2 linked regions of the Serinibacter salmoneus genome follow. The protein of the gene in region 2 interacts with the protein of the main gene of each other region in a pairwise test. Links are inferred from orthologs where the notes say so. Each region holds a gene or a part of one and is shown on either strand. Other genes may lie near its edges.

Region 1 (5,891 bases), 260 kb from region 2 along the record:
GGTCGGCGTGACGTGGCCGGCAGCCCTGGCCGGGCGGAGCCCATCGAGGATGGCCTGGTTGATGGCGTCCTTGAAGGACAGGCCGCGTTCCCGCATCACCTGACGAATCAGGATCTCGGCCTCGGGCTCCAGGGTCACCGTCGTGCGCATGGTGCATCATAGCATCACACACATTGATGCGGTGATGCCTGAATGCCTACGTCCGGATCTCGATCTCGTGAACCCCGCATTCCTGGCGGAGGCTCCGTGTCAGAGTTTGGAGACCGGGGAGTAGCGCAGCAGCAGGCGCTTGGTGCCGGCGCTGCCGAAGTCGATCTTCGCGACGCTGGAGGATCCCGCGCCCTCCACGGCCACCACGGTGCCCATGCCGTAGGAGTCGTGGTTGACCCGGTCGCCGATCGCGAGGGAGGGGACGTCGGCCGCGCCGCTCTTGCCGCGCGCTCCCCCGCCGCCGGTGCCGCCACCGCTGCCGACCCCCGTGCGAGGACCGGTGGAGCCCCGCCGACCGGAGCCGTAACCACCAGACCCGTAGCCACCTGACCCGTAGCCACCTGCGCCGGTGCCACGTCCACTACTGCCGCGCCCGCCGGACCCGGACCCGTAGACGTACCCGCCGTCGGTGTCGTCGGTCTCGTAGCCGCCGTACCCACCGCCGGACCGGTAGCCGCCGCCACGTCCGTACCCGGAGCCGTACCCGCCGCCCCAGCCGCCGCGCATCGCCTCGGTCGCGGACTCCTCCCGCCGCCAGTCCATGACGTCGGCCGGGATGTCGTCCAGGAATCGGGAGGCCGGCATCTGGTTCGGCATGCCGTAGGAAGTGCGCAGCGCCGCACGGGTGAGGTAGAGCCGCTCCCGCGCGCGGGTCAGCGCCACGTAGGCCAGGCGCCGCTCCTCGCTGAGCTCGCTGGTGTCGGCCAGCGAGCGCTGGTGCGGGAAGGTGCCGTCCTCCAGGCCGGTGACGAACACGACCGGGAACTCCAGTCCCTTAGCCGTGTGGACCGTCATCATCGTCACGACCCCACCACCATCGTGCTCGGGGATCTGGTCGGCGTCCGCCACCAGCGCAACCCGCTCGAGGAAGTCCGCGAGGTCGCCCTCGGGTTCACCCTCGCTGAACTCCGCCGCCACCGCGTGCAGTTCCGCGAGGTTCTCCACCCGGGAGGCGTCCTGCGGGTCGTCGGAGGCGCGCAGCTCGGCGAGGTACCCGGAACGATCCAGCGCGGCATCGAGGATCTCCGCCGGGGTGGCCCCCGAAGCGGCGAGCTCGCGCAGCCCGAACATCAGTTCCGCGAAGCCGCCGACGGCGCCCGAGGCGCGGGCGGGCATCCCGATCTCCTCGTAGCGCTCCAGGGCGGCGCCGAAGGAGATCCGCTCCCGTTCGGCGAACCACGCGATCGCGCCCTCGGTGCGGTCCCCGATGGCGCGCTTGGGCACGTTGAGGATGCGGCGCAGGTTCACCGCGTCGTCGGGGTTCGCGATCGCCCGCAGGTAGGCGATCGCGTCCTTGACCTCCTTGCGCTCGTAGAAGCGCGTGCCGCCGACCACCTTGTAGGGGATGCCAGTGCGGATCAGCACCTCCTCCAGCGCGCGGGACTGGGCGTTGGTGCGATAGAAGATCGCGACGTCGCCGGGCTTGACGCCCTCGTTGTCCCCGAGGGAGTCGATCTCCTCGGCCACGAACCGGGCCTCGTCGTGGTCGGAGTCCGCCACGTACCCGATCACCTTCGCGCCCGCGCCCTGCGCGGTCCACAGGTTCTTCTTGCGCCGGTCGGGGTTGCGCGCGATCACCGCGTTGGCGGCGGAAAGGATGTTCTGGGTGGAGCGGTAGTTCTGCTCCAGCAGGATGGTGCGCGCCTGCGGGTAGTCCTCCTCGAACTCCAGGATGTTGCGGATCGTGGCGCCTCGGAAGGCGTAGATCGACTGGTCGGCGTCGCCCACCACGGTGAGTTGCCCCGGCGGCACCCGGCCGACGCTGCCCGCGGAACCGGCGGCGCCCTGAGCAGCCCCGCCCGGGGCGCCGGCAGGATCGTCTCCGGCGGCGCCGTCGACCGCCTCGTCCCAGGTGGCCAGCCGACCCTCCACACTCTCCGGGTTCGCCACCCCCGCGAGTTCCTTCACCAGCACGTACTGGGCGTGGTTGGTGTCCTGGTACTCATCCACCAGCACGTGGCGGAATCGGCGCCGGTAGTTCTCCGCAATCGCGGGGAAGGCGCGCAGCAGGTGCACGGTGGTGGCGATGAGGTCGTCGAAGTCCAGCGCGTGGGCCTGCCGCAGCCGCTCCTGGTAGGCACGGTAGGCGGCGGCGAGCGCCTGATCGAAGGAGTTGGACTCCGTGACGGTACGGGCGAAGTCGTCCGCGTCTATCAGCTCGTTCTTCAGGTCGGAGACCTTGTTGCTGATCGCCTTCGGCGGCACCTTCTTCGGGTCGAGGTTGAGTTCCTTGCACACCAGCTGCATGAGCCGCTGGGAGTCCGCCGCGTCATAGATGGAGAAGGAGGACCGCAGCCCGAGCGCCTTGTGCTCGCGCCGAAGGATCCGCACGCACGCGGAGTGGAACGTGGAGACCCACATCACCCGGGCGGCGGGGCCGACGAGTTCCTCGACGCGCTCGCGCATCTCCGCCGCGGCCTTGTTGGTGAAGGTGATCGCGAGGATCTCCCCCGGTCGCGCCTCACCGGTGGCCAGCAGGTGCGCGATGCGGTGGGTGAGCACGCGGGTCTTGCCGGAACCCGCCCCGGCGATGATCAGCAGCGGGTCACCGCGGTGGGTGACGGCCTCCTTCTGCTGCGGGTTGAGCCCCTCGAGCAGGTCCTGTGCGGAGCGGCGACGTCCACCACCTCGCGGCGACGCGGCGCCGTCGCCGCCGTCCATACCGGCCTCGCTGCGGGCGAGCGGGCTGATCCCGGGGAGGGTGGCGCCCGCGGCCGTCACCGCGGAGCCGCCCCCGGGCTGGGGGAGGTCGTCGAAGAGCGTCGTCATGATGGGACCAGGGTAGGCGGCGGGTGTGACATCGGCGGCACGCACAGCCGCCAGGCACCGGCTCAGCCGCGCGGCACGCTGCGCGTGACCGTGAAGGTGCCGTTGTCGCCCATCACCTCGGTGGGACCGACCAGGCGGCGCAGTTCCCGCGCCCGGGCCAGGCGGGAGTTGAACACGCACCACAGTTCCCCGCCCGGGGCCAGCACCCGGCCGGCGTCCCGCAGCAGGCCGCGGGCGGCGTCGGGTTCGACCGCCACGCCGGAGTGGAACGGCGGATTGCACACCACGAGGTCCACGCTGCGACTCGGCAGCGTCTCCAGGGCATCCGCGCGCACGGCCTCGACGCGGTCCTCGACCCGGTTGGCCCGCGCCGTCTCCCGGGCGGAGGCCACGGCCCAGGCGGAGATGTCGCTCGCCGTCACGTGCAGGTCGGGTCGGGCGCTCGCGAGGGCGACGGCGAGGATCCCCGTGCCGCAGCCGGCGTCCGCCGCGGTGGCCGCCTCGGGCGCCATCCGGTCGGCGAAGGTGAGCAGGTAACGCGACCCGAGGTCGAGGTCGGTGCCGGCGAAGGCGCCGCCGTGCGCCACCACCTGCAGCCCGAGATGCTCGGCGCGCTGCGGGTAGGTGCCGCGTGGGGCATCGGGGCGGGGGCCGGCGGCGTGCAGCACACGGGACTTCTGCCGGCCGAGGGAGGCGTGAACCTGGGCGAAGGAACGCTCCAGGACGTCGTTCATCCGCCGGGTCAGGTACTTCTCGCGTCCTCCGGCCACCACCCGCACGCCGGGGTCGGCGTGCTGCGCGATGAGTTCGCTGATCTCGGCCAGTTCCGCGAGCGCCCGCGGCAGCCGCATCACCACGAGACGGGCGCCGGACAGGAGATCGGGGCCCACGGCGTCCCCGGTCAGCGCAGCGATCCGCACGCGCTGCGTGAGACCGGCGCGCTGCGCGTTCGCCGCGATCGCGCGCTCACCGAGCACCGAGTCGGTGGCCACCACGACCCCGGCCCCGAGGGCAGCCAGCCCCAGGCTCAGGGCCCCGTGGGTGTCACCGAGCACGACGACGTCGCTCACCCCGGCGTCCCCGGCCGGCTCGGTCACGCCCGCCTGAGCGATGAACGGCGCGGCCTCGTCCAGGATCAGGCGATCGGCGGCGTCGTGCGCCTCGAGGTTCGGCCCCTCCAGATCGGGGCTGCGGCGCAGGGAGGTGAGGAGGTCGGCGAGGTCTTGTGAGGGTCGGGGCACCCAGCCATCCTCCCGCACCTGCCTCCCGCGGCCCGCCTCCCCCGCGTGGCGGAGGCCGCGGGGTGGAGGCGGGATGTCGGCGGGCGCGGCTACCGTGACGCCATGACCTCCACGGCCGATTCCCGTTCGAGCGCTCCCGCGCCCGGATCGGTGGACCCCGCGCCGCCCCTGGATCCGCGCCACGACCCGGAGTCCACCCTGTGGGCACGCCCCGGGCCCACGCCCGAGCAGGCGCGCGCCGATGTCGCGATCGCGGCGGCCTTGTTCGGGGCCGGCGTGCTCTCGCTGGCGCTCGGTCAGGCCATCGGGATGTTCTCCGACCCGGCGCCGCTGCCCCTGGCGGTGGCGATGCTCGCGCTCGCGGTCCTCCCGCTGGCGTGGCGGCGGGTGGCGCCCGCCCCGGTGATGGCCATCGTCGCCGTCGCGATGATCGTGGCCGGGGAGCTCTCAGTGCAGGAGACCATCATCCTCAACATCGCGCTCTTCAGCGCGATCTACACCGTGGGCGCGTGGGAGCGGGACCGACGCCGGGCGCGGTGGTCACGCGTGGCCGTGATCGTGATCATGTTCGCGTGGCTCGTGGTCTCCTTCTTCCGCGCGATCACCGACGCCCCGGACATGGAGGGTCCCGGCCTGGGCGCGCTCTCCCCGTTCGCGGCCGTGCTCATGCAGCAACTCCTGGTGAACGTCCTGTACTTCGCGGGCGCGTACTGGTTCGGGGAGCACTCCTATCGCGCGGCACGGCAACGCGCACTGACGGTGGCGCGCACCCGCGAGCTCGAGCGGCAGCGGGACCTGCTCTCCCGGCAGGCCGTCACGATCGAGCGGCTGCGGATCGCACGCGAACTGCATGACTCGGTGGCCCACCACGTCTCCCTCATCGGCATCCAGGCGGGCGCCGCACGGGTCCTGCTCGACTCCGATGTGGAGCGCGCGCGCGGGCAGCTGGCGGACCTGGAGTCCTCCGCGCGCAGCGCGGTATCGGACCTGTACTCCATGCTCGGCACGCTGCGGGACGAGGACGCCGGCCCCGTGGTCTCCGCGATCCGCCTGACCCAGATCACCGACCTGGTCGCGGAGTCGCAGGCCTCCGGGGTGGTCACGGAGCTGGAGGAGATCGGCGAACCGTCCGCGGTGAGCGATGTGGCACAGCTCGCGCTCTACCGGGTGTGCCAGGAGGCCCTGACGAACGTGCGCAAGCATGGGGGCACCGGCACCCACGCGGTGGTGCGGCTGCGCTGGCTCGAGGACGCGGTGGAACTGGAGGTCTCCGACGACGGCGCGGGCCGCTCCCGCGGATACGCCGGCGGCGCGCAGCTCGGGATCGCAGGAATGCGCGAGCGCATGGCGGCGCTCGGTGGCAGCCTCGAGGCCGGGCCGCGGGAGCGCCGCGGCTTCCTGGTCCGCGCCCGAGTGCCGCGGGACCGAACGGCACTGGATCGAGGGGCACAGCATCGAACGAGCCCGGAGCGAACGAGCCCGGGACCGGGCGTGCCGGACACGCCGCAGGAGGAGTCGGGAAGGATGGCGCCGTGAGCACCCCCGGAGAGTCCGCCGCCATCCGCACCCTGCTCGTGGACGACCACGCGCTGATCCGGCAGGGCATCGCCGTGATCGTGGGCGCCAACCCGGACATCGCGATCATCGGTGAGGCCGAGAGCGGTGAGCGGG
Region 2 (7,494 bases):
CGCTGCACCTGGGGCACTCCACCACACGCTCGGGAGGGGAGCCCGGCCGGGCGGTGGTGCAGTCGCTCGTGCTCGGGACCGGCCTGCTCGGCATCTTCCTCGTGGGGGCCGTGGCTGTGGCCCAGATGCCCTGGCTGCGGCAGAACGTGCTGGACCTGCTGGACCACGCGGGTGAGGGCCGGTGGTGGATCGTGCTGCTGGTCACCGCGGTGAACGGGGTCGCCGAGGAGATCTTCTTCCGCGGCGCGGCCTACGCCGCCCTGCCCGCACGGATCGCCGTGCCGGGCAGCGCGGTGCTGTACGCCCTGAGCACGGTGGGTGCGGGGGTGCCGCTGCTCACCTTCGCCGCGCTCGTGCTCGGGGCCGTCACGGCCTTGCAGCGCCGGGTGACCGGCGGCGTGCTCGGCCCGATCATCACCCACGTCATCTGGAGCGGCGGGATGCTGCTGCTGCTCCCGCTCGTGCTGTGAGACTGCTCGTCCCGTGAGACCCGAGACCCGAAGGAGTCTGCCCATGACACCGACCCTTACCGGTCAGCGTGTGCTCGTCACCGGCGCCACCGGCTACATCGGCGGCCTGCTCGTGCCCCGGCTGCTCGAGGCCAGCGCCCAGGTCAGGGTGCTGGTCCGGGACCCGGGCAAGCTGCGCCGTCGGGAATGGCGGGAACAGGTGGAGGTGGCCCAGGGTGACGCCACCCGGGCCGAGGACCTGCGCGCGGCACTGGCGGGCGTGGACGTGGCCTACTACCTGCTGCACTCCATGGACGGCCAGGGGGACTTCGTGGCGCGCGACGCCGCCCTCGCGAAGACCTTCGCCGCGGCCGCGGCCGAGGTGGGGATCTCCCGGGTGGTCTACCTCTCCGGGCTGCACCCCGAGGGGGAACTCTCGGCGCACCTGGGCTCGCGCGTGCAGGTGGGGGAGATCCTGCTGGACTCCGGCGTGCCCACCGCGGTGATCCAGGCGGGCGTGGTCATCGGGGACGGCAGCGCGTCCTTCGACATGCTGCGCCACCTCGCCGAGCGTCTGCCCGCCATGGTCGCGCCCCGGTGGCTGCGCAACCGGATCCAACCCATCGCGGTGGACGACGTGCTGCACTACCTCGTGGCCGCCGCCTCGCTGCCGAGCGAGGTGAACCGGGAGATCGACGTGGGCGGCTCGGACGTGCTGACCTACCGCGACATGTTGCGCGAGTACGCCCGGATCGCGGGGCTGGTTCCCCGGTGGATCCGCACCGTGCCGGTGCTCACACCGCGCCTGGCCAGCGGCTGGGTGGGCTTCGTGACCCCGGTGGCCTCCGGGGTGGCACGGCCCCTGGTGGGCAGCCTCGTGCACGAGGCGGTGGTCCGGCGCGACGACGCCGACGAGCTGCTCGGTGCGCCCGACGGCGGTCGGCTGGGATACGAGGCGGCCGTGCGCCGGGCGCTGCGCACCGTGGACGCCGGCCGCTGGCGGCGCACCCTGGCCGCGGTGGGGGCGGCCGTGGCGGCGACGGCGGTGGCCGGGTCGCTGCTGACGGACCCGAGATCGCGGTGGTACACCTCCCTGCGCACCCCGCCGTGGCAGCCGCCCGGATGGGTGATCCCCGTGGTGTGGAACGGGATCTACACCGCCACCACCGTGGCGGCGACGGCGACCCTCGCGGAACTGGGGGAGGAGGCCGAGCGGGACGGCGCGGTGGGGGAGCGCGCCCGCACGCGCCGGCGCGCGTTCCGGTGGGCGCTCGCGGTGAACCTGGTGGGCAATGCGGCGTGGTGCGGACTGTTCTTCCGCGGGCACCGCCTGGGTGCCTCGGCGATCGGGTCACTGGCGCTGGGCGTCAGCGCGGCCGACCTCGCGCGGCGCTCGGCTCACCTCGGTCGGCTGCGGGCCGGCGCCTTCGCCGGCTACGCGGCGTGGTGCACCTTCGCGGCGGCGCTCAGCGGCGAGTTGTGGCGGCGTAACCGCTGAGGCGGGCTGCGCCGTCGTCAGGCGAAGACGTGCGCTGCGTGCCAGTCGAGGTACTCGACGGCGGGAACCACGGCCATCGCCGACGTTTGCAGGTCAGTCCGCAGCCCGGCAGGGCCGAAGGTCGTTGCGACTGCAGCGTTCGTCTCGACGGCGTGCCTCATCCGCGCCGACAGCGTGACCGCTAGGTGCGGCGGGTCGGAGCGCACCGTCATGAGCCCGGAATCGAACGCTGCGTCATGGGTCGGACAGGCGGCCAGGCCGTTCGTGATGTCGAGGCGTTCGTGGCCATCGGAGTCGCGCCATGGCTTGATGTGTCCAGCGCGCAAGAGCGTGGGCTTGGCGCTGTCCCCGAGGCCGAATCCGCAGAACACGCACTCATTCCCGCAGTTCTGCAGTACGCCGGTCGCGAATCTGTGCTGGCCCACTCGCAGGTACTGCAAGAGGTATCGCTCCGTCACGCTCTCCGACTGGTCGGGGCTGCGCTCGAGCCACAGGGGAAGCTCGCGTGTGAGCACGTCACCGAGCGCGCCGTCGTCCAACTCGTCTTGGCCCAGGAGGCTGAGTTCGCCGCCACCTTCAAGGCCGAGGAAGTCCGGTAGGGCGTCATAGCCGATGCCGACGCGGCGTGCGGCGAGGAGAAGTCGTCGATACAGCACCGTCATCAACTGAGCGTCGCCGGTCAGGACGAGGCCGACGGAGAGGTCGAACTTTGCTCCACGCGGTCGACTCCCGTCGAGATTGTTCATCTTGGCGATGATGCTGCTCACAGGCCGGCGGAAGAGCGCAGCCAGTTCGGGAGCTGGCGAGCCCGCGCGATGCATGGTGGAACTCCCGAGGCGCGAATACTCCACCACGTGCATGGCAGCGGCACACAGGAGAGTCTCGACCGGCACGAAGGGCGCCCCTCGCTTGCCATCGGTTCGTGGCGCCCGGGCGGTGATCTCGCGCCACTGACGTTCGGCGGATGCGGTGGTGATCTCGAGGTACTCCGAGAGAGTCATGGCGCTCCGCGAGGCATGCGACGCCGTGCGCAGACCCGTGGTTGTGCCGCCATCTTGCTGATCGTAGTGCGCCACACGATGTCCCGTCATGCCGCCCGGACGGCTCTCGCTGAGGGCGGTCCACCGGGCGTCGGATGCACGAAGACCCGGCGTGTCCCACGGGACACGCCGGGTCTTTGCGGACCTCGGCGCGGGTGTACCGCCCTCAGCGAGGGAGCACTGGCCTCAGAAGTTGATCATGTGCCCCGCGATGCCGTGCATGGCCTCCTTGACGGCCTCGCCCAGGGTCGGGTGGGCGAAGACGACGCGGGAGACCTCGTCGGCGGTGAGGTCCCAGGTCTGCGCGGTGTTGATCGCCGGGAGCAGCTCGGTGACGTCCGGGCCGATCATGTGGGCGCCGAGGATCTCGTGGTGCTCGGCGTCCGCGACGATCTTCACGAACCCGACGCTGTCGCCCAGGCCCATCGCCTTGCCGTTCGCGGAGAACGGGAACGTGGCGGTCTTGATCTCGTGGCCGGCGTCCTTGGCCTGCTGCTCCGAGAGGCCCATCGAGCCGATCTGCGGGTGGCAGTAGGTGGCGCGCGGGATGAAGCGGTAGTCGATCGACATGGTCTCGGCGCCTGCGAGGGTCTCTGCGGCGACGATGCCCTGCGCCTCGGCGACATGGGCGAGCATCATCTTGGCGGTCACGTCACCGATCGCGTACACGTTCGGGACGTTGGTGCGCATGAAGTCGTCGATCTCGATGGCGCCGCGCTCGGTGAGGGCCACGCCGGTCTTCTCCAGGCCGTAGCCCTGCGTGCGCGGGGCGAACCCAATCGCGGAGAGCAGCTTGTCGGCCTCCAGCACGCGGCTCTCACCCTTGGAGGAGACGGTGACCTTCACGCCCGACCCGGTGTCCTCCACCGACTCCACCTTGGTGGACAGCAGCACGTTCACGCCCAGCTTCTTGTAGTGCTTCAGCAGTTCCTTGGAGACGTCCGCGTCCTCCGTGGGGACCATGCGGTCCAGGAACTCCACGATCGTGACGTCCACGCCGAAGTTCTTCATGACGTAGGCGAACTCCACGCCGATCGCGCCGGAGCCGGCGATGATGATCGAGTTCGGCAGTTCGTCGTCGAGGATCTGCTCCTCATAGGTGACCACGTTCTTGCTGACCTCGACGCCCGGCAGCATCCGCGTGACCGATCCGGTCGCGATGATGAGGTTGTCGAAAGTGAGTTGCTCGGTGGCCCCGTCGTTGAGGGCCACGTCCATCGAGGTCGCCGAGGTCAGGGTGCCCCAACCGTCGACTTCCTTGATCTTGTTCTTCTTCATCAGGAAGTGGACGCCCTTGACGATGCCGGCCGAGACCTGACGGCTGCGCTTGTGCGTGGGGCCGTAGGACATGGTGGCATCACCCTCGATGCCGTACTTGGCCTTGTCGTGAGTGAGCGTGTGGGCGAGCTCGGCATTCTTCAGCAGGGCCTTGGAGGGGATGCAGCCCACGTTGAGGCAGACACCACCCCAGTACTTCTTCTCGACCACTGCCACGGACTTGCCGAGCTGGGCGGCGCGGATGGCGGCGACGTAGCCACCAGGGCCAGCACCGAGGACGACGACATCAAAGTGGGAAGCCATGGCTCCAGCCTAGGCCCGTCGGGGCAGCAGTGCGGGCCCGGTGAGAGTGGTTCGTCTCACGCGGGCCCGCAGGGCGTGTCTCAGATGGAGGCGTCGTGCGCGTCAGCGACGGGCGCGGGCTCCTCCGTCTCGCTCTCCACGCGGGGTTCGCCGCGCACCACCGTGATGGACACGGAGGTGACCAGCGCCGTGACGACGCCGATCGCAACGACCCACGGCGCGAGCAACGCACCCACGCCGACCACCGCAACGCCCGCGTTCAGCGGGATCTCCAGCAGGGTCTTGCCGGAGGAGGTGTGCAGGATGATCCGGCGCACGTTCCCCGCCGCGACGATCTCCTTGATCTTGTTCAGGGCATTCTTCCCGGAGACCGTGAACTCCTCGGTGGTCGTCTTCTCGGAGGCGTTCTGGGTGTCGGTCTCGGGGGTGGGGTTCTCGGTCATGGTCTCCTCCTGCTGTGGTGGCTCGTGAGCGGGCGACGGCGTCGCCGGCGATGTCTCCAGGATGCTCGCCATTCCTGGTGGTTGGCCATCAGGGACGCCCCTGATTCCTCCCCGAGTTCGCGCCCGGATCGCCGGCACGGGGCCCGCGGGTCGAAGGGGGAACGCCCTGCGAGATCGGGAAGTTCCCGCTCGGGCGGCCTCCCCGGCGCGCGATACGATCCGGTGACACCATCCAGAGCGGCCGAGAGACCTGGCTCGACGACGCCGCAGCAACCCCCCACGATGCGGGTGTGGGTGCTCACGCCGGGACCGATGGAGGAGCGATGAGCGCGTACGAGGCCGACCTCACACCCGCGGAGGCGTGGGAGCTGCTGGAGAACCACGAGGACGCCGTGCTGGTGGATGTGCGCACCCCGGGGGAGTGGAGCGAGGTCGGCATCCCCGATCTGAGCGCACTCGGGCGCCGCGTGGTGCTCGCCCCGATCCAGACCGCGATGGGGTGGAACTCGGACTTCCTCGGCCTGCTGCAGCAGGCCGGGATCTCGCCGGAGGGCGACCGCCCCGTGCTGTTCGTGTGCCGGTCCGGCGGGCGCAGTGCCGCGGCGGCGCAGGTCGCCACCCAGGCCGGCCTCACGCCGTCGTACAACGTGACCGAGGGCTACGAGGGGCACAGCAGTGCGGCCGCCGGCTGGCACGGCAGTGGCCTGCCCACCACCGCGTGGGAGGGGCAGGCGTGACCGATCCGCGGCCCCGAGTCGACCTGCCGGAGGGGCTGCGTCCCGCCACGCTCGCGGTCCGGGGCGGGCAGCAGCGCACGGGTTTCGAGGAGACCGCCGAGCCGCTGTTCCTCACCCAGGGGTACGTCTACCCCCGGGCGGCGGATGCGGAGGCGGCCTTCCTCGGGGAGCTCGACCGGTTCACCTACACCCGCTACGCCAACCCCACCACGTCGGCCTTCGAGGAGCGGCTGCGCCTGATCGAGGGGGCGGAGGCGTGCTTCGCGACCGCGACCGGGATGGCGGCGGTGTTCGCCTCGATGGCGTGCCTGGCCAGGGCCGGTTCGCGGATCGTGGCGGGCCGGGCGATGTTCGGCTCCACCCTCCTGGTGCTGGACGAACTGTTCACCGGCTGGGGCATCGAGACCCAGTACGTGGACGCGCACGACGTGGAACAGTGGCGCGCGGCGCTCGCCCGCCCCGCCGATGTGGTGTTCGTGGAGACGCCGTCCAACCCGATGATGGACATCGTGGACCTGCCCGCGGTCAGCGCCCTCGCCCACGCGGCAGGGGCCACGGTGATCGTGGACAACGTGTTCGCGACCCCGGCGCTGCAGCGCCCGCTCGCGCTGGGGGCGGACGTGGTCGTCTACTCCGCCACCAAGCACATCGACGGCCAGGGGCGCGTGATGGGCGGTGCGGTGCTCGGCCGGGAGGACTACATCAACGGCCCGCTGCAGACCTTCCTGCGCAACACCGGCCCGACCATGAGCCCGTTCAACGCCTGGACCCTGCTCAAGGGCCTGGAGACGATGGACCTGCGCGTGGCCCGGCAGTGCGAGAGCGCCCTGCAGGTCGCGCGTTGGCTGGAGGAGCAGGGCGAGGTGACGCAGGTGCGCTACCCCTACCTGCCCTCGCACCCGCAGCATGCGCTCGCGACGGCGCAGCAGTCGGCTGGCGGCACCGTGGTCACCTTCACCCTGGCCGGGCCGGGCGATCCCGCCGGCGGCAAGGCGCGCTCGTTCGCCTTCCTGGACGCGCTGCGGCTGATCGACATCTCCAACAACCTGGGGGACGCGAAGTCGCTGGTGACCCACCCGGCCACGACCACGCACTGGAAGTCCGGGTTCGAGGGTCGGCAGCGGATGGGGATCGCCGAGACCACGATCCGGCTCTCGGTGGGGCTGGAGGACCCCCGCGACCTCATCGACGACCTCGCGCAGGCGCTGCCGTTGGGATGGGAGTAGCCCCGATCCGGCTTCGCGCACGGCGGATCGGCTTCGCGCATGGCGGCTGCGTGGCGGGCAGGCCCAGTGCGCAGGTCCGTGACCTGCGGTGATGCCGGCGCCGCGGCGGCCCGGCCTCGCGTATCCGCCGTGCGCGAAGCCGGTCCGCCGTGCGCGAGGCGGTGCCGGTCAGGCCTCGCGCACCACCGCGATCTCGCCGCCGGCCACCGTGAGCGATCCGGTCGCCTCGATGCCCGAGACCAGGTCCGTCCCGCTCGCCGCCACGACCGCCTCCTCGGCGCCGTGGTTCAGCACGAACAGCCACGACCCGGCCTCCCCGACCCGGCGGGTCACCTCGACCGAGGGCGGGAGCTCGCCGACCACCGGTGCCACGCCCGAGTCGGCGACCAGCTCACCGGCCAGGGCCAGCAGCGCGTCGTCGTCCAGGCGTGTCGCCAGGTACCAGGCGGAGCCCGCTCCGGCCGCCCGCCGGGTCAGCGCCGGCACCCCGTCCAGATCGCCACCGGCGAAGGTCCGCAGC

The links. The genes of interacting proteins can lie anywhere in the genome.
Region 1: the proteins of lpdA (region 2) and pcrA interact in binary tests that used the Escherichia coli proteins (3 or more experiments, as listed by UniProt). The link is inferred for Serinibacter salmoneus from one-to-one orthologs.

Annotation. Positions count from the first base shown.
Region 1 is NZ_PDJD01000001.1:660,860-666,750, reverse strand. What follows is about bases 50-3,328. They hold pcrA (DNA helicase PcrA), read right to left. Parts: upstream 2,980-3,328; coding sequence 250-2,979; downstream 50-249. Other genes in these bases: ATL40_RS02850 (class I SAM-dependent methyltransferase), read right to left, coding at 3,042-3,328; ATL40_RS02860 (antitoxin), read right to left, coding at 50-150. Outside these bases: more of ATL40_RS02860, read right to left, coding at 1-49; more of ATL40_RS02850, read right to left, coding at 3,329-4,220; ATL40_RS02845 (sensor histidine kinase), read left to right, coding at 4,323-5,756; ATL40_RS02840 (response regulator), read left to right, coding at 5,753-5,891. UniProt on the Escherichia coli protein: A helicase with DNA-dependent ATPase activity. Unwinds DNA duplexes with 3'-5' polarity. Translocates on single-stranded DNA with 3'-5' polarity. Initiates unwinding more efficiently from a nicked substrate than double-stranded DNA.
Region 2 is NZ_PDJD01000001.1:399,122-406,615, forward strand. Bases 2,372-5,181 are described here. They hold lpdA (dihydrolipoyl dehydrogenase), read right to left. Parts: upstream 4,569-5,181; coding sequence 3,174-4,568; downstream 2,372-3,173. Other genes in these bases: ATL40_RS01560 (HNH endonuclease), read right to left, coding at 2,372-3,023; ATL40_RS01570 (DUF4342 domain-containing protein), read right to left, coding at 4,649-5,011. In the rest of the region: ATL40_RS01550 (CPBP family intramembrane glutamic endopeptidase), read left to right, coding at 1-470; ATL40_RS01555 (tryptophan-rich sensory protein), read left to right, coding at 514-1,947; more of ATL40_RS01560, read right to left, coding at 1,965-2,371; ATL40_RS01575 (rhodanese-like domain-containing protein), read left to right, coding at 5,335-5,748; ATL40_RS01580 (O-succinylhomoserine sulfhydrylase), read left to right, coding at 5,745-6,974; ATL40_RS01585 (beta-galactosidase), read right to left, coding at 7,143-7,494. UniProt on the Escherichia coli protein: Lipoamide dehydrogenase is a component of the glycine cleavage system as well as of the alpha-ketoacid dehydrogenase complexes.